DNA from 2 places in the Larkinella ripae genome. Region 1 is predicted to be linked to the other one. Evidence: riboswitches for the same ligand, from Rfam matches in the RefSeq annotation. Region 1 holds a riboswitch; the other holds the start of a gene.

What was found. Region 1 has a riboswitch for thiamine pyrophosphate ahead of ACYVHX_RS09405 (TonB-dependent receptor). Riboswitches for the same ligand answer to the same signal wherever they lie in the genome.
Region 2: another riboswitch for thiamine pyrophosphate. It lies ahead of thiM (hydroxyethylthiazole kinase); the one in region 1 lies ahead of ACYVHX_RS09405 (TonB-dependent receptor).

Annotation. Positions count from the first base shown of each region.
Region 1 covers NZ_BAAGVR010000017.1:17,588-27,189, reverse strand. The annotation lists gene ACYVHX_RS09415 (TVP38/TMEM64 family protein) at 1-673, opposite strand, end outside; gene ACYVHX_RS09410 (cystathionine gamma-synthase) at 740-1,879, shown strand; gene ACYVHX_RS09405 (TonB-dependent receptor) at 1,969-4,350, opposite strand; TPP riboswitch at 4,474-4,571, opposite strand; gene ACYVHX_RS09400 (ring-cleaving dioxygenase) at 4,725-5,666, shown strand; gene ACYVHX_RS09395 (alpha/beta hydrolase) at 5,758-6,423, shown strand; gene ACYVHX_RS09390 (muconolactone Delta-isomerase family protein) at 6,438-6,734, shown strand; gene ACYVHX_RS09385 (barstar family protein) at 6,764-7,198, shown strand; gene mfd (transcription-repair coupling factor) at 7,292-9,602, shown strand, end outside.
Region 2 covers NZ_BAAGVR010000008.1:230,618-240,219, forward strand. The annotation lists gene ACYVHX_RS05780 (SusD/RagB family nutrient-binding outer membrane lipoprotein) at 1-1,135, shown strand, start outside; gene fabF (beta-ketoacyl-ACP synthase II) at 1,249-2,496, shown strand; TPP riboswitch at 2,526-2,630, shown strand; gene thiM (hydroxyethylthiazole kinase) at 2,677-3,477, shown strand; gene thiE (thiamine phosphate synthase) at 3,480-4,112, shown strand; gene thiD (bifunctional hydroxymethylpyrimidine kinase/phosphomethylpyrimidine kinase) at 4,201-5,007, shown strand; gene tenA (thiaminase II) at 5,013-5,663, shown strand; gene ACYVHX_RS05810 (arginine-tRNA-protein transferase) at 5,696-6,361, opposite strand; gene ACYVHX_RS05815 (sugar MFS transporter) at 6,665-7,909, shown strand; gene ACYVHX_RS05820 (hypothetical protein) at 7,999-8,532, shown strand; gene ygiD (4,5-DOPA-extradiol-dioxygenase) at 8,643-9,476, shown strand.

The sequences.
Region 1 (9,602 bases):
GGTTCAGCGTTCGGTTCAAAACCGCATACAGGCCAACGACGGACGCCAGCAGCAAAACGCCAATCGAAATTTGGGTCCAGTTGCCGGCGTTTGGATTTTCGACCAGCGTCCGGATTTCCCGGGCCTGTCCGGCCGTCCAGACCGCAATGAGCGTCCGCGGAATCATGCCCAGAAAACCGCCCAGCAGAATATTCCGCAGCCTGGCGCCCGACAGCGCGAACACCAGATTCGTAACGGCAAATGGCAAAACCGGCGACAGTTTCGTGAAGAAAATCACTTTTAATTCCTGCTCCCGAATCTGTTCCAGCACTTTTCTGGCTTTCTGGTTTTCCTCGATAAACCGGACAAACCGGTCCTGATCGACCCAGCTGACCATGCGATTGACCATCAGAATACAAATCATGTTGAGCGCAAACAGCGGCAGCAGCGAATTCCAGCCCAGAAAATAGCCAAAAATCAGGGCCAGGAAAGTCGGCGGGGTCAGGGCAAAAGCCGACGTAAGGCAGCAAACCGCCGTCAAGCCCAGCCATTCCCAGCCGTTGAACTGCGCAATAACCGGCTCGTAGGAAACCGTCAGGTACGTCAGCGCCGAACTGAACAGGAGCGGGACCACCGACAACACCAATCCCGCCAGCGCCGGACCCGACAACGCTTTAAGCTGTACTTTTTTCACACGCCAAACTTACGGCATTTCGCGTCAATGACTGGTACCATTTACAAAACCGTGTTACTTTCGGGTATGAAATTCGCAACCAAAGCCATCCACGCCGGCATTGAACCGGACCCCACGACGGGCGCCATCATGACGCCGATCTACCAGACGTCGACTTACGTGCAGGAGTCGCCGGGAAAACACAAGGGCTACGAATACGCCCGGACGCAAAATCCAACCCGCACGGTGCTGCAAAACAACCTGGCCGCGCTCGAAAACGGCAGACACGGTATTTGCTACGCGTCCGGTCTGGCCGCTACCGACGCCATTCTGAAGCTGTTTAAACCGGGCGATGAGATCATTGCCAGCAACGATCTGTACGGCGGCACGTACCGGATCATGGTGCGGGTTTTTCAGGAATACGGCCTGAAATTCAAGTTTATCGGTCTGGAAGATCCGTCGGCGCTGGAAACCGCCATCACGCCCGCGACGAAGATGGTGTGGATTGAAACACCGACCAATCCGTTGCTGCGCATCGTTGATATTGCCGCCATTGCCGCGATCACGAAAGCGAAAAATACGCTGCTGGTGGTCGATAACACGTTTGCGTCGCCCTACCTGCAAAACCCGCTGGACCTGGGCGCCGATCTGGTGATGCACTCGGTGACCAAATACCTCGGCGGCCATTCCGACACGGTTATGGGCGCAATTGTGCTGAACGACGATGAGATCACCAGGCGGCTGGAATTTATCCAGAATGCCTGCGGGGCAGTTCCGGGGCCGCAGGATTGTTTTCTGGTCCTGCGCGGCATCAAAACGTTACACATCCGGATGCAGCGGCACGGGGAAAATGCCCTGAAAGTCGCTCAGTATCTGAGCCAGCACCCGAAAGTCGGTCAGGTCAACTATCCGGGCCTGGAAAACCACCCGCAGCACGAACTGGCGAAGCGGCAAATGCGCGGTTTTGGCGGCATGGTGTCGTTCGAACTCCGGGGCGATTCGCTGCCGGAAGCCGTGCGGGTGATGGAAAGTTTCCGGGTGTTTTCGCTGGGCGAATCGCTGGGCGGTGTGGAGTCGCTCTGCACGCACCCGGCTTCAATGACCCACGCCAGCATTCCGAAAGAAGAACGCGAAAAGAACGGCTTAAACGACACGCTGATTCGCCTGAGCGTTGGGATTGAGGACGTTGAGGACCTGATCCAGGATCTGGAACAGGCGATTGGGTAACCGTCCTGAACTTGGATTACGCGGATTGAAGCATTACCTAAGATCTACTTTTATATCATAGTTAGTCCTTTAATCCGCGTAATCCAAGTTCAGAAACGTACTCTGACCCCCGCCAAAAAATTCCGTCCGGCCTGCGGATAATAGAAATTCGCCGTCACGGTCTGACTTTCCGAAATATAACTGTAGGTGTAACCGTTCGACTCGTACAATTCCCCCAGCACGTTGTTCAGCAGCAGCGAAAACGCGATTTCATTCATCCCTTTGGGCTTCACGGTATAAATAAACCGCAGGTCATTGACGAAATAAGCATCCAGTTTGCGGGCTTCATCTGCGGTGTTGTCCAGATACTGCTTTCCGACAAACTTCGACAGCCAGCCAATTTCCAGCCCTTTTGCGGGCGTAAACAGCAATTGGGAGCCGACAATGGTGTTCGGCGCGAAGGCAATGTCGGTGTCGGTATACTGGTTGAGTTGCTGCTGGCCGGTATCGTAATTATCCAGAAATTCCGTGAAGGCTTTTACTTTATTCTGACTAAAGGTCGCGTTTACATTCCAGCGCAGATTTTTCGTCAGCGCGGTTCCGGCTTCCAGCTCAATTCCGGCGCGGTAACTGTTTGCTACATTCACCCGGTTTTGCGCCCCCACATCGTTGATCTGGCCGGTCAGAATCAGCTCGTTTTTGTACTTCATGTAATACAGATTGGCCGAAAAAGCCAGCCGCTGGGTTTGCATTTTGTAACCCGCTTCCCAGTCGTTCAGTCGTTCGGCTTTCGGGCGACTGGCGGGCGTCGATTGCGTATAATCGTTGCGATTCGGCTCGCGGTGTCCGACGCCGAACGAAGCGTACACACTGCTGCGGTCGTTCAGGGCGTAGGTGATCCCGGCTTTGGGATTAAAAAAGCTCAGGTTATCGTCCTGTTGCACGTTTCGAAGCTGGTTGTCGTAGCCTAAAAATGAATACCCGACGGTCCTGACCTGCAAATCGACGTAGGCATTCAACCTGGATGTGAGCTGGTAATAGGCTTTACCGTACAGATTAAAGTCGGTTTTGGTGGCGTCGTTGTCGTAATACCGGTGCCGGATGTTGCCCGTACTGGCAAATCGCGCCCAGATGATTTCGCCGTAATGCTTGCCGGTGTACTGGTTCCAGCCCCCGCCGATGTGGGCCGTCAGCTTGCCGAAACTATTGTAATCCAGCGAAAAAACCGCCCCGTAAAAGTCATTATCCAGCCAGCGACGCCGAATCAGATCGGTTTGATTGATGGTGGAATCCCGGATCACGACCGGCGGCAAACCGTAATCGGACAGGTCCTCGCCCGCCCGGAATTGCTCGTAATAGCCCCGACCCTGGGTGTAATGCAGGGAAGCGTTCAGGCGCCAGTTGCGGCTTAGTTCGTGGGAGCTAATCAACTGGTAATGATCCTGTTGGTAATTGTCCACCTCATTATCGTAGGTATAAGCGTTGTACGTTCGGTTGGTTTTCAGCAAGTTTTCCGGCACGCCGTCCCAGGCCTGGTAGGTTTTCTCCGTGCCCGAAAAAACATTCAGCCGCACGAAGCTTTTTTTGCCGTACCAGCCGCCCGACACATAAAATGATTTCAGATTCGACGAGGCCCGGTCGATGTACCCGTCAGACACGATTCGGGAAAGCCGGGCATCAACCACAAAGTGATTATTCAATAAACCGGAACCGGCTTTTACCGTGGTTTTCAGCGTATTGAACGAGCCGCCGGAGACGTCCGCTTCGCCGTACGGATTTTTCTCAAAACGATTGGTTTGCACATTGACCGAAGCCCCGAAAGCGCCCGCGCCGTTCGTAGACGTTCCAACGCCCCGCTGAATCTGGATGCTGCTCACCGACGAGGCAATATCGGGCATATTGACCCAGAAGGTGCCCTGCGATTCGGCGTCGTTGTACGGAATCCCGTTGACGGTCACGTTAATCCGCGTAGCATCCGAACCCCGAATCCGAAAACCGGTGTAGCCAACCCCCGCGCCCGCGTCGGAGGTCGTCACCAGCGAGGGCGTGAAGTTGAGCAGCAGCGGAATGTCCTGCCCCAGATTCTGTTTGGTAAGTTCCCGCGCCGAAACGTTCGTGTAGGCAACCGCCGACTTCTGATTGGCCCGGGTGGCACTCACCACCACCTCATCCACAACGACAACGGTTTTCGTTAACGCCACGCTGATCCGCTCATTTTGCTTTAGATCAACGGTTTGCAAAACCGGCTCATACCCCAACAGAGAAATCCGGAGTTGCGTAGAACCCGGTTTTAGATTGGTTAACCGAAACGCACCATCGGCGTCGGCAAAGGTGCCTTTGTAGGTGCCTTCTACGGAAATGGCTGCGCCGGGCAACACCCCGCCGTCGGCATCATTGACGGTTCCGGAAATGGAAAATTGCGCCCAAGTGGGCAGGCTGACCAGCAAAAAAACCGCCGTCAGTCCGTGGAATCTAACGAACAACCGCTCCATGGCGCGCCTTCCAATCGTAACATTTTTCATGCGATACGAAATGTTCACGACAGGCAAGGGGCCAGCCTATCCATTATTATTTTGGTGATTTACAGTTGCTACGGACGTACGAACTAAAGTCCGCCAGTCCGTATGGCACGTTCCCTTCGCCGGCATTACCCGGTGCAGGTTCAATGGGTATAATCTCAGCCCGTTGTATTAAGGCACCCCTTATGTAAGATTAGCGATGCAAAGGTAAGCGCCTAAAGGGCACAAAAAAGCATTCTCCAAAAATATTGCGTGTTGATGAACTTTGGCATAAATTTAAATGTATATACATTAAATGTCGATACATTTAAAAGAATTTGACATATTACCTCAAAACACTCCCAATTATGGAAACGCTCGTCAATGGATTACACCACGTAACGGCTCTGGCCGGCGACGCCCAAGGCAATGTCGATTTTTACACGCACATTCTGGGCTTACGGCTGGTCAAGAAAACCATCAATTTTGATGCGCCGGATGTATACCACCTATACTACGGCGACGAAACCGGATCACCGGGCAGCATTCTGACGTTCTTTCCGTACGGCAAAGGCATTCCGCGCGGCCGGAAGGGTGGGGGACAACTGACCTACACGGCTTTTTCGGTTCCGACGGCTTCGCTGAGTTTCTGGATCAACCGGCTGCACGAATTCAACATCGCTTTTTCGGGACCGTACCAGCGATTCAACGAAACCTACCTGCGGTTTGAGGATTTCGATGGCATGGGCATCGAACTGGTGGCTCACGATAATGACCAACGGCCGGGCTGGTCGAACGGTTTTATTCCGGCCGGGCACGCCATCAAAGGTTTTCATACCGTGACCTTAAACGAATTTAACGTGGACGATACGGTAAAATTGATAACCGAATCGCTCGGTCACACGTTGGTAGCGGAGGAGGCCGGTTTGTTCCGGTTTCAGGCCGGCAAAGGCGGTTCCGGCAATTTCGTGGATGTGAAACACGCGCCGAACGACGTGCGGGCCCATCAGGGGAACGGTTCGGTCCACCACGTTGCGTTCTCGACCGACTCGGACGAATCGCAGCTTGTTTTGCAACACCAACTGCTGGAAGCCGGTTATCAGGTGACACCGGTTCAGGACCGGAACTACTTTCACAGCATTTATTTCCGCGAACCGGGCGGTATTTTGTTTGAAGTGGCTACCAATCCGCCGGGATTTGCGGTGGATGAGCCGGTTGCCGAATTGGGTAAAACGCTTAAATTGCCGGAATGGTACGAACCCCGGCGCGCTAAAATCGAAGCGGGTTTACCGAAAATTGAAGTGAAGTAAGTTTGCTTTTTTCGTTAGATTGCCGATTTGTCCTTTCCGTGTAAGCGGTTTCGGCAAACCGGCAATCTGGCCTTACTAACCGTAAAGAACCATGATACACGATCCTAACAACTTTCTCACTGCCGGAAAACCGCTGGAAAAAGCGTCAAAAGTCATGGTGATGGTCCACGGCCGGGGAGCCTCGGCACAGGACATTCTGTCGTTGGCGGAGTACATCGACGACCAGGAATTTGCTTTTATTGCCCCGCAGGCCCACCAGGGTTCGTGGTATCCGCATTCGTTTCTGAGTCCGCTGGAACAGAACGAACCGAATCTGTCGTCGGCCCTGCAGGTATTGAGCAGCCTGCGCGCGCGTTTGCAGTCCGACTATAATTTTAAAATGCCCCAGATTTTCTGGCTTGGTTTTTCGCAGGGAGCCTGTCTGGCGCTGGAATTTGTGGTCCGCAACGCGATGCCCTACGGCGGGGTTTTTGGCCTGAGTGGTGGTTTGATCGGCCCGCCGGGAACGCCCCGGCTGTATGAAGGCGATCTGGAAGAAACACCGGTTTTTCTGGGTTGCAGCGACATTGATCCGCACATTCCGAAAGAACGGGTGATTGAGTCCGAAGGAGTATTCCGGTCGATGGGCGCGGGGGTGAAAATGAAATTATACCCAAATTTTGCGCATTCGGTCAACGAAGATGAGCTAAAGATTGTTAATCAGTTGATTGACGGTTCGCCCACGTCCGGCGCACCCATCCGAGAGTTGTACACCTAAAACTACCACGCCCGATGAGCCAGTTTATGGTAGAATTTGATCTCCCGGTCGAAATGACCGAGGAATTTACGGTAAAAATACCGCTCCAGCGCCTGAAGGTGAACGAGCTGATGGAAAACGGCAAGCTGCTTACGTATGCGTTGTCGCTCGACCGCCAGAAATTGTGGTGCGTTGTGAAGGCGCAGACGGAATTTGAAGTAATGGAAATCGTCTCCGAATTTCCGCTGATTCATTTTATGGACCCCACCATTACGGAGCTGATGTTCAATAATATCGTTTCGTTACGAATGCCCTTGTTTTCGCTGAATTAACTACTTTTGCCCGTCTTTTCCCGGTATTCATGGCAAATTTTAGATTCATCCCGTCGGATTCGGAGCTGAAACCGTACGCTGACTTTCGGCTGGCCCGAATCGACGGCCAGCAGGCGCAGACCTTCAAGGCGTTTTATGCGCAAATTGCCCGCGAACTCCGGTTTCCGGACGATCTGGGGCCTGATCTGGAGTCGCTGGATGAAGCCCTGAATGACCTGGAATGGCTCGATGACGATAAGATTGCGGTTTATATCACCAACACGGACGCTTTTTTGTCGCAGGAAAAAAGCGAAGCCAAAAAAGTCGACGTACTGAATACGCTGGACGTTGCCGCCGAAGACTGGAAATGGGTGGATGAGGAAGAAGGCGTATCAGCCCGGCAGTTTGTGATTTTATTTCAGCCCGGCGACGCGCTGGTTGCGCTGCTGGATAAAGAGGATTTTGCCTACGACCGGCCCATTTAATTTTTTAACAAAATTAGCTGACAAACCGTTAGTCTGATGCTGTTTGCCGCATGGAGATTTTATTCCCTGCGGCTTTTGGTATGTATTGTTTCTATGAAGGTAGCCGATTTAATTACGCTTTACACCGAAGATAGTTTTATCAAAATCATTGGTGAACAATTCCGCCAGCCGCACACGGCTGACCCCGCCCGTATTCAATTGAAAGGCCTAACCGGCAGTCTGGATGCTGTGCTGGCTGCGTCTGTTTACCGCCTGCATCCGGCCACCTCTCTGTTTGTGCTGAGTGATCGCGAAGAAGCCTCTTATTTCTTCAACGACCTGCAAAATATGCTGGGCGAAGAAGTCTTGTTTTTTCCGATGTCATACAAAAAACCGTATCAATACGAAGAGATCGAAAATGCGAATGTGTTGATGCGGGCGGAGGTGCTGAATAAATTAAATTCCAGCGGTAACAAGCCGGTTCTGGTTGTCACCTATCCGGAAGCGTTATTCGAGAAAGTAATCAACAAACGGTCGTTGCGCGAGAATACCTTGTCGGTCAAACCCGGGGATAAACTGGATGCCAATTTCATCAACGAACTGCTCAACAGCTATGATTTTGAAAAAACCGACTTTGTGTACGAAGCCGGGCAGTTTTCCATTCGCGGGGGGATCATCGATGTTTTTTCGTTTGCCAGCGAATTTCCGTACCGGATCGAATTGTGGGACGACGAAATCGAAAGCATTCGGCTGTTCAACCCCGAAAGCCAGCTTTCTACCGATCCGGTCGACCACATCAGCATCATTCCCAACATCGAGAACAAGCTGATTCACGAAACGCGGGAACCGTTTCTGGAGTTTTTTGCCGACACCGCCCTGCTCTGGTTCAAAGACGTGGAGCTGACGCTCGAAATCATTGAGAAAAACTTCGAAAAAGCCGAACAAAGTCTGGCGGGGCTGGTGGGTGGCAAAGGCGGTATTCAGATCGTCTCGGATCCCAATGTCCTGTTCGAAACCCGGCGCGGTTTGTTGAACCAGATCAAGACCTTCCGGACCGTGGAGTTTGGTCGCCGGTTTTATTTCAAGACCGAGACGAAACTTACCTATTCGTCCAAAGCGCAGCCGTCGTTTAACAAGGATTTCAAGCGGCTGGTTGATAACTTGTCTGAAAATCAGTCGAAAGCCTATACCAACATCATTGCGGCCGAATCCTACAAACAACAGGAGCGGCTCAAAACCATTTTTGACGAACTCGATCCGTTTCTCAAATTCCAGTCGCTGAACATTTCGCTGAAGGAAGGCTTTATCGACGAACAGACGAAGGTGGTTTGCTACACGGATCACCAGATTTTTGACCGCTACTACAAATACCGGGTTCGCGATAAATTTTCCAAATCGAAGGCGCTGACGCTGCGCGAGCTCAAAACGCTGCAACCGGGCGATTTTGTAACGCACGTCGATCACGGCATCGGGCGGTTTGCCGGTCTGGAAAAGGTCGATGTGGGCGGTCGCGAACAGGAAGCAATCCGACTGATTTACCGCGATAACGACATTCTGCTGGTCAGTATTCACAGCTTGCACAAGATTGCAAAATACACCGGCAAAGAAGGTACGCCACCGGTGATGAGCAAGCTGGGTTCGCAGGAATGGGACCTGAAGAAATCGCGCGTTAAGAAGCAGGTTAAGGACATTGCGAAGGAACTCATTTCGCTGTACGCCAAACGGCGGCAGGCCCCCGGTTTTGCGTTTTCGCCGGACAGCTTCCTGCAGGCCGAGCTGGAATCTTCGTTTATTTACGAAGATACGCCGGATCAGGCCAAGGCAACGTCCGACGTCAAAGCCGACATGGAGCAATCGCACCCGATGGACCGGCTGGTGTGTGGTGATGTGGGTTTTGGGAAAACCGAAGTAGCCATTCGGGCTGCTTTCAAAGCCGTTACGGACAATAAGCAGGTGGCGATTTTGGTGCCGACGACCATTCTGGCCATGCAGCACCACAACACCTTCCGGGAACGGCTGGCCGATTTTCCGGTTAAAATTGAGTACATCAACCGGTTCCGGACGGCCACGCAGATCAAGGAAACCCTGAAGCGGGTGGCATCGGGCGAAACCGGCATCCTGATCGGTACGCACCGAATTGTTAATAAAGACATCAAATTCAAGGATTTAGGGCTGCTGGTCATTGACGAAGAACAGAAATTCGGCGTTAAGACGAAAGACCGGCTGAAGGAAATGCGCGTCGATGTGGATGTGCTGACGCTGACGGCCACGCCCATTCCCCGAACGCTGCATTTTTCGCTCATGGGCGCCCGCGACCTCTCGGTGATTGCGACACCGCCCGCCAACCGCCAGCCCGTTACGACTGAAGTGCATACCTTCAGCGAAACCGTTATTCGTGATGCGGTGAGTTACGAAGTTCGGCGGG
Region 2 (9,602 bases), on a different contig from region 1:
AATGGCCGATCTGTATGACCTCAAGAAAAAAGCCCAGGAGCAGGGGGCTTCCGATTACGTTGGCGTGACCAACATCATGCTGTCGTACCACCTCAACCTGATTGCCGACGTGTTTGGCGGGGCGCCGTTCTCCGATGCCTTCACCGGAACCACCCTGACGCCCAGATACGATGCCGAAGACGCCCTGTACACAACCGCCCTGACCCTGCTGAACGAGGGCCTGGTCGAGCTGGCGAAAACCGACTCTAAGCTGAAACTGGCCGACGCTGCCGCTAACGACCTGATTCACAAGGGCAGTGTGGCCGCCTGGATCAAAACCGCCAACGCGCTGAAAGCCCGGATGTTGAACAAGGTCTCGAAGCAGGCGTCCTACAAACCGGCCGACGTGCTGGATGCGGTTTCCAAATCGTATACGACCAATGCCGACGACGCGCAGATGGCTTCGTTTCTGCTGCGGAATCCGTGGGCAACCATCGCCCGCAACAACGCGGCTCTGGTGCTCGATGGCTGGATTTCCGATCAGTTTGCCAACCACCTGAACGGAACGACCTACGGTGTTGTGGACCCGCGGGTCGAAAAAATTACGGACAAAACCGTCAACAACGACTACAAAGGCACCCGCAACGGGCAGGGCAATGTGGGCGGTAACAACACCGTGAAGGACGAAGTGTACATTTCGCTGAACTCGCCCCTGACCGGTGATGCGGCCCCGCTGCTGATTGTAACCCATGCCGAACTGCGGTTCGTGGAAGCCGAAGCGGCTTTTCGGGCGGGCGACAAGGCCCGCGCCTATACGGCCTATCTGGCCGGGATCCGGGCCAACATGGATAAGTACGGCGTGGCTGCGGCTGCCCGCGATGCCTACCTGGCCAATCCGGTTGTTGCGGTCGGGTCGGCGGCTCTGACCCTCGACCTGATTTTCAAGGAGAAATTCGTGGCTACCTACCTGAACCCGGAAGCCTGGAACGACGCCCGCCGGTACGATTACAAGTACAAAGGATTCCGCCTGCCGTTGAATGCGGCTTTGCCGACCTACATCCGCCGGGCCGCGTATCCAAACGGCGAAACCTCTAAAAACGGTGCTAATGTGCCGACCGAAGTGGTTTTATCCACTCCGCTCTGGTGGGATAAGTAGGTTATTTTTGAATAGACCGATCGCGGCTGACCCATTTCCGGAAATGGGTCAGCCGCTTTTTTGTACCCACGCACCGAAGTTGCTTACTTTGCGGACTCATTTAACCAGCAGTCATGTTACACCGGGTTGTTATTACGGGATTAGGGGCGTTTACCTCACTGGGTCACGATATTCCGACGTTTTGGGACAATGTTATCAACGGCCGATCGGCTTTTGCGCCCATCACCCGCTTCGATGCGTCCTTGTTCCGGACGCAGTTTGCCGCCGAAATTGCCAATTTTGACCCGACCCAGTACCTCAGCCGGGCCGACGTAAAGCGGACCGACCGGTTTTCGCAGTTTGCGCTCATTGCCGCCGAGCAGGCCATCCGGGATTCCGGTTTTGATCTGGGCCAAATGGACCCGTTCGATGTGGGCGTCATCTGGGCATCGGGGCAGGGCGGCACCGAAACGCTGGAAGAGCAAACCACGGCGTATGCGCGGGGCGACGGACAGCCGCGTTTCAGTCCGTTTCTGGTGCCCAAGGTGCTGCTGAACCTGGCCTCGGGCATGATCTCGATCCGGCACGGTTTTATGGGCATCAACTACAGCCCGGTTTCGGCCTGCGCCAGTTCCAATTCGGCCTTGATGGACGCCTTTAATTACATCCGGCTGGGCAAGGCCAAAATCATAGTCAGTGGCGGTTGCGATGCGGCCATCACGCCCTCGTCGTTTGGGGGTTACTGTTCGATGAAAGCCATGTCGACGCAAAACGGAGGTCCCCAAACCGCATCGCGGCCGTTCGACCTGGATCGCGACGGTTTTGTGATGGCCGAAGGCGCCGGAGCCCTCATTCTGGAAGAATACGAACACGCCGTTCGGCGGGGCGCGACGATCTATGGGGAGATGGTGGGCGCGGCCATGACGGGTGATGCCTACCACATTACGGCCACGCACCCGGACGGAATCGGAGCCACCCGGGCCATGCAACTCGCCCTGCAGGAAGCCCGCATCACCATCGAAGACCTGGATTACCTGAACGCCCACGCCACCTCGACTCCTGTGGGAGATTTGTCGGAAATGAAAGCCGTGGCCCACCTGACCGGGAACCGGAAAATAAACCTGCACATCAGCGCCACCAAATCGATTACGGGGCACCTGATGGGCGGGGCCGGGGCCATCGAAGCCGTGATCAGTATGCTGGCCATGCGCGATAACGTGATTCCGCCGACCATCAACACGACGCAGCGCGACCCGGCCATTCCGGAAAGTCTGAACATTGTTTTGAAGGAGGCCCGGGCGAAGAACGTAAAGACCGTCATGAGCAACACCTTCGGCTTCGGCGGCCACAACGGCATCGTGGTTTTTCAAAAAATAGCATAACCGTACCGCAGAAATCCGTTACCTTTGCCGGGCAACTTTAGGGGTGTCAGCGACCGAAAACCGGGCTGACTGAGAGCATACCCTTACCACCTGATGCAGTTCATGCTGCCGTAGGGAAAAGTTACCGAGACGCCCTCCGCTCTCCTGAAGTTGCTGTGTACCGAACGCATTGACAGCAACATGCTCCCAACTCCGCAAACCATCTGGACCGACGTCGAAACGATTCGCGCTCAGGCTCCGCTCATTCACAACATCACCAATTTTGTGGTCATGAACACCACGGCCAATGCGCTGCTGGCGCTCGGCGCATCGCCCGCCATGGTGCACGCGCCCGAAGAAGTCGAAGATTTTGTTTCCATCGCCAGCGCGCTGGTAATCAACATCGGCACGCTGGATGCCACCTTTGTGGCCGGCATGAAACTGGCGATGCGCCGGGCGAAAGACCTGGGAAAACCGGTGGTTTTTGATCCGGTGGGCGTGGGGGCCACCGCGTACCGGAACGGCGTCAGCTGGAACCTGCTGACGCTGGCGACGCCCGACATCATTCGCGGCAATGCGTCGGAAATCAGGGCGCTGGCGGGGCTGGATGCGCAAACCAAAGGCGTCGATAGTACGGTTGGGTCCGATGCCGCCGTCGAGGCCGCCCGGCGGTTGAGCCGCGTCTGGAACTGTGTCGTTATCATCAGCGGAGCCACCGACTACATTATCCGCGACGACCAAACCGCCACCATTGCCAACGGGCACCCGCTGATGACCAAAGTGACGGGTATGGGCTGCACCGCAACGGCTTTGACCGGCGCTTTTGCCGCCGTCAATTCCGACTACTTTCAGGCTGCCACGCACGCGATGGCGGTGATGGGCATTGCGGGGGAACGGGCCGTTGAGCAGCGGGCGGCTCCCGGTAGCTTGCAGGTCAATTTCCTGGACGCCTTGTATCAATTGACCGAATTGGACGTTCAAAACCGCCTGAAAACCGCCTGATCATGAACGAGTTGTATTTAGTGACCGATGCCGGCATCAATGGTCAGGCCGGTCATACGGTGCCGTACCTTGTCGAAGAAGCCTGCCGGGCCGGGGTGCGGTGGGTGCAGGTGCGGGAAAAAACCGCATCGACCCGGGCTTTTGTGGAACTGGGGACCGCCTTGAAGCAAATCACGCAGGCCTACGGAGCCCGGCTGATTGTCAACGACCGGGTCGATGTGGCGCTGGCCATCGACGCCGACGGGGTGCACGTGGGGCAGGACGATATGCCGCCCCGGCTGGTTCGCCACCTGATCGGCCCGGACAAACTCATCGGACTTTCGGTGAACAACCTCGCCGAACTGCAAACCGCAGCCGGAACCGCCGTCGATTACCTCGGCATTGCGGCCGTTTTTCCGACGGGCACCAAAGACGACACGTCCAGCCTGCTCGGACTGGAAGGGCTGCGGGAAATTTGCCGCCGGACCACCTTGCCGACCTTCGCCATCGGCGGCATCAACGCCCACAACATTCGGGCGGTGCTGCAAACCGGCGTGACGGGCGCGGCCGTGGTGTCGGCCATCTGCGGCCAGTCGTCGCCCTACGAAGCCACGCGGGAACTCATTCGATTGAGTGAGTTGCGATGGAGCGATTGAGTGATTTTTTGTTCGCTCCCCGACCAATCACTCAATCGCAATTCGCTCAACTATAACTCACACAATCACTCAATCGCTCATTCACTCAATGAAAACGTACGCACGTGCGCTCACCATCGCCGGTTCCGACAGCGGGGGTGGGGCCGGAATCCAGGCTGACCTTAAAACCTTTGCCGCGCTGGGCTGTTACGGAATGTCGGTTCTGACGGCGCTGACGGCCCAGAACACCCGCGCCGTGACCGGAATCCTGCCCGTTCCGGCCGCCTTTGTTGCCGAACAACTCAAGGCGGTTTTGGGCGATATCGGCACCGATGCCGTCAAAATCGGGATGCTGCATTCGCCGGAGGTGATCGTGCAGGTGGCTCGGACGCTGACGGAGTTTGGCGTCACCAACATTGTCCTCGATCCGGTGATGGTGGCGAAAAGTGGCGACAAACTGTTGCAGGACGAAGCCGTCGATGCGCTCAAAACGCATTTGCTGCCGCTGGCGTCGGTCATTACGCCCAATCTGCCCGAAACCAGCGTGTTGCTGGGCCGAACCGTCGAAAACCGGGACGAAATGCCCCAGGCTGCCGTCGATCTGGCCGGGTTCGGGCCGGATGCGGTTCTGGTGAAAGGCGGCCATCTGACAACGGACGAAAGCAGCGATCTGCTGTACCGGACGACGGGGGAGCAACACTGGTTTTCGACCAGCCGGATCGCAACGGCCAATTCGCACGGAACGGGCTGCACGCTTTCGTCGGCCATTGCCGCCGGTCTGGCCAACGGATTGCCGGTGGAAGAATCCGTTTCGGCCGCTAAATCGTACCTAACGCGGGCGCTCCGGGCGGGTGCCGAGTACCGGCTAGGGCAGGGGCACGGGCCTGTTCATCATTTTTACACGTTCTGGGGATAACACACATGCAATTTACCGACCAGCTCTGGCAGGACATTCTTCCGGTTTATGAGGCCATTTTACAACACGGTTTTGTGAAAAAACTGACGGCGGGGAGCCTGCCGACGCCGACGTTTCAGTATTACATTCAGCAGGATGCGCTGTATCTGGCGGATTTCAGCCGGGCGCTCAGCCAGCTGGCAGCCCGCGCGGCCCGGACCGACGATCTGTTGCGGTTTACGCAGTTTGCCCAGAACGCCCTCCTGGTTGAGCAGGCCTTGCACGAGACGTACTTTGCGCTGTATGAAATTGAGCCGGAAACCGCAAAAATGCCGGCCTGTTTTGCCTACACGAATTACCTGCTGGCGACCACCTCGCTGCAATCCGTGGCGGTGGGCGCTGCGGCCGTCCTGCCCTGCTTCTGGATTTACCGGGAAGTCGGCAAACACATCTACCAGCGGGCAATTCTGGCCAATCCCTACCGCTCCTGGATCAACACCTACGCCGGAACGGCGTTCGACGAGTCGGTCCGGCAAATGCTGGAAATCACCGACCGCCTGGCCGACCAGGCCGGCAACGCCGAACGGGCGCAGATGCAGGAAGCGTTCCGGGTGGCGAGTCGGCTGGAGTGGTATTTCTGGAACGATGCCTACGAGCAAAACCGCTGGCGGGTGTAACACCCGGTTTTTGCGAAAACCGCCGGATTGCGCTACGATTCGTCCAGAATGTCGGCGGCCAGGGCCTGCACGGTTTCCCAGGAAAAAGGAAGCCATTGGCCGCTGGTATCGTCGAAAACTTCGGTGGCGGCTTCGCAGGGAAACAGCTTGTAATCAAATTTGGGGTAATTGCTGACGAGGTAGCCGGGGTAGTAATACAGCTTCTGCTGGTGGCGTCCGTACTTGATTTTCTGCAGCATCAGGTATTTCCCCAGGCTGTGTTTGCGGTACTCCGGGTGGTAAAAATTCATGATGCCGGCAATGCTGTTGCCGCCTTTATCGAAAATGCCGACGGCAATCAGGCGGTTTTCGTGCCGCACTTCAATCGAATACGTGTTGAAGACATTGTAGGTGGACTCATTGTTCAGCCAGAAATCAACCGATTCGGGCGCTTCGAAATCGACGGCGCTTTTGTACAGGGCGTAGAGCGCTTCGATTTCGTCGGTCAGCGCAAAGCGCTTCACCGTGGTCAAAAAGCCTTCGTTGCGCCGGAGCAGCGCGCGTTGTTTGCTGCCAAAGCTGACCTCCGGCAGGTTAAACCGCAGCCAGTGAACGGGAAAAACCGTATCGCCATGCACCAGAAACCGGCACGTAAACAGCCTTTGGTGCATCCGGAAATACCCCAGGCTCAGGTATAAATCCAACTGACTTCCTTCCATCGTCGGTGGGTGTTACGCCAAATAAAGGCTCAAGGTAAGGACGAAACCGCACATTTTCCAGCGAAAGCAGCCGGTGTTTTGCCCCGGCGGTGCCGGAAAAACCGCTTTCGGGTCCCCGCGTCGGAGCCGGCGGCCCGCACCGATTCAATCCGGTAGCCCGACCGAACGGAGCGCCGGGGAAGCGTGCCTGCCGGACCGGCTTTTTTTGTGGGGAGTTTACCAAATTAAAATTAAGCGTTACATTGTCCCGGCATTTCAGTTCGTTTCAACTGATAGCGGATCGCTTAAACTAACTCCTTACCCATGCAATCAAGTGTAAGTACCCGAAAGCCAGCGGCTTTTACCGACAAGAAATACCTCGTCACGCTGGTATTCGTCACCTCCCTCTTTATGTTCTGGGGCATTGCCATCACGATGGGCGATGTGCTCAACAAACATTTTCAGCACGTGCTGAGCCTGACCAAAACGCAATCGGCCTTCGTGCAGTTTGCCATTTTCGGGGCCTATTTTGTGATGGGGATTCCGGCCGGTTTGTTCATGAAGCGGTTTGGCTATAAAAATGGGGTGCTGCTGGGGTTGGGCTTGTTTGCCACCGGCGCCTTTCTGTTCGTACCGGCGGCCAATGCGGCTTCGTTTACCTATTTCGGGCTGGCCCTGTTCATTCTGGGGTGCGGTCTTTCGACGCTCGAAACCGTGGCGCACCCGTTTGTGGCTTCCCTGGGCGACCAGCGGACCAGCGACCAGCGCATCAATTTTGCCCAGGCTTTCAACGCGCTGGGGGCAATTATGGGCCCCGCCATCGGTTCCTTTTTTCTCTTGCGTACCAATGTCGAAGGCAGCACGGATCTGACCTCGGTCAAGATGCTCTACATCGTGATTGGGAGCGTCATTGCCGGTATTGCCCTGCTGTTCTCGTTCGTGAACGTTCCCGCACTGACCGATCCGCACGCAACGTCCACTACCGATCCGGCGGCCGTAAACGTCGACAGCGAACCGGGTAAGAGCCTTTTTCAGCACAAGCACTTTGTCTGGGCGGTTATTGCCCAGTTTTTCAACGTGGCCGCGCAGGGTGGCACCTGGGCCTTTTTTATTAACTACGGCCACGAAAAAATGGGTTTCACCGACGCCGTGGCCGGGAATTACATGGTGCTGTTCATGGCGCTGATGCTCGCCGGGCGTTTCGTCGGAACGTTCCTGATGCGGTTTATTGCCCCCAATTCGCTGCTGGCCATTTTTGCCGCCAGCAACATCGTGATGTGTCTCATCGTCGCCCAGAATTTCGGCTGGCCGTCGTTCATCGCCCTGCTGATGCTGAATTTCTTTTTCAGCATCATGTTCCCGACCATTTTCAGTCTGGGACTCAAAAACCTGGGGCCGCACACGCAGCAGGCCGCTTCCTTTATTTCGATGGGGGTGTGCGGAGGGGCGCTTTTTCCGTTTGCAATGGGGGCCGTAGCCGAATACGATGTGGCTGCCGCCTATTACCTGCCCATCATTTGCTACGCCGTGATTTTCCTGTTCGGCGCCCGCTTCTCGAAAGCCCACTAATGGATTCGCCCGGCCCGGGCCGCGCTGGCTCCGTCCGGGCGAATCTTTGGCCGCTTGTTTGCTTGTCTGTCAACTAAACAAGCTTGCCCATGAACCGCTTCTGTCGCTTCCTGATCTCTATTTTGGTGTTGAGCAGCCCGGTTTTTGCCCAGCGGGTTACCATGCGGGAACTGCTCGACATGACCGGCCTGAAAACCGCCCAGGTCGATTCCTGCCTGTTTCGGAAGGGGTTTTTCCTGAAAAGCCGCTCCGAGAGCGTGGCCAATCCGGCCTGCATCTACGCGTACGAACCGTTTCCGCACCTCGGCGACCTGACCCAAACGACGACCCTGATCCAGTACATCAGCAATGCGCAACTGGGCCTGTTGAATTTTCAGCAACCGTCGAAAGCGCGGCAAACGGCTTTGCGGGACGAGCTGATGGCAATGGGCTTTAAACCGGCCGAAACCGTCGCCGGGGCCGAATTGACGGAGCGTCAGATTTTTTACAAAGATAAAATCATCGTCAGCTTTAAACCCGCCGACGCCGGAAACGGCATTGCGGGCCACTACCGCGGCTACAGCATTGCCATTCACCACGAACGCCGGCTGGCCGAAAAACCGGATAGGTACCTGAGGAACTAATGTCGATACATTTGATGTTGATACATTAAATAAGGATTGCGAAAAGCTCGGTCCTAGACCGACCTGGAACGCAATCCGTTTGTCAGGACCCTGTAACAGCTTTGCTGCGTATGAATAATTTACCCGCTTTCAAGAAATTTACGGACGGCCTGGACCGTCAGGAAACGCTGATGCCGGTTTTGTTTGTCGGCCACGGTTCGCCCATGAATGGCATTCAGGACAACGAGTTCAGCCGGCGCTGGACCGCGATGGCGCAGGAAATTCCGACACCGACGGCGGTGCTGGTGGTTTCGGCGCACTGGTTTACGAAAGGCACCAAAATTACGGCGATGGACTTTCCGGAAACCATCCACGACTTCGGCGGTTTTCCCCGGGCGTTGTTCGAGGTGCAGTATCCGGCGCCCGGCAACCCGGTTCTGGCGCGGGAAACGGCGGCTTTGCTGCACTCGGCTCCGGTCGAACTGGCGCACGATTGGGGCCTCGACCACGGCACCTGGACGGTGGTTCGGCACATGTATCCGGATGCCAACATCCCGGTTTTGCAGCTGAGCATCGATTACACCAAAGGGCCGCAGTATCATTTCGATCTGGCCAGAGAGCTGTATGAACTTCGGCGGAAAGGTGTGCTGATCATCGGCAGCGGAAACATGGTGCATAACCTGCGAATGGTGGCCTGGGACAAAATGGATGTGCCGAATTATGGCTACGACTGGGCGATTGCGCTCAACGATACCTTCAAGAATTTGATCAGCACCGGTGATTTTAAACCGCTGATTCAATACAGCAGCCTGGGCCGGGACGCTCAGCTGGCCATTCCGACGCCGGAACACTACCTGCCGTTACTGTACAACCTTGGCCTGAAAGGCGCTAACGATCCGGTTTCGTTTTTCAACGACCGGGCCGTGGCGGGTTCATTGACGATGACCTCGGTGAAAATTGGCTAAGCGGAACCTGCCCGTCCAAAAAAGAGTTTTGTAGACAGGCTGTCAACGACGGTCTTTGCGAGAGACGACGAGTTCGTTCCGGAATAAAAAGTTAACGTATTGTTTGACAATTGAAGAGATGGGCAG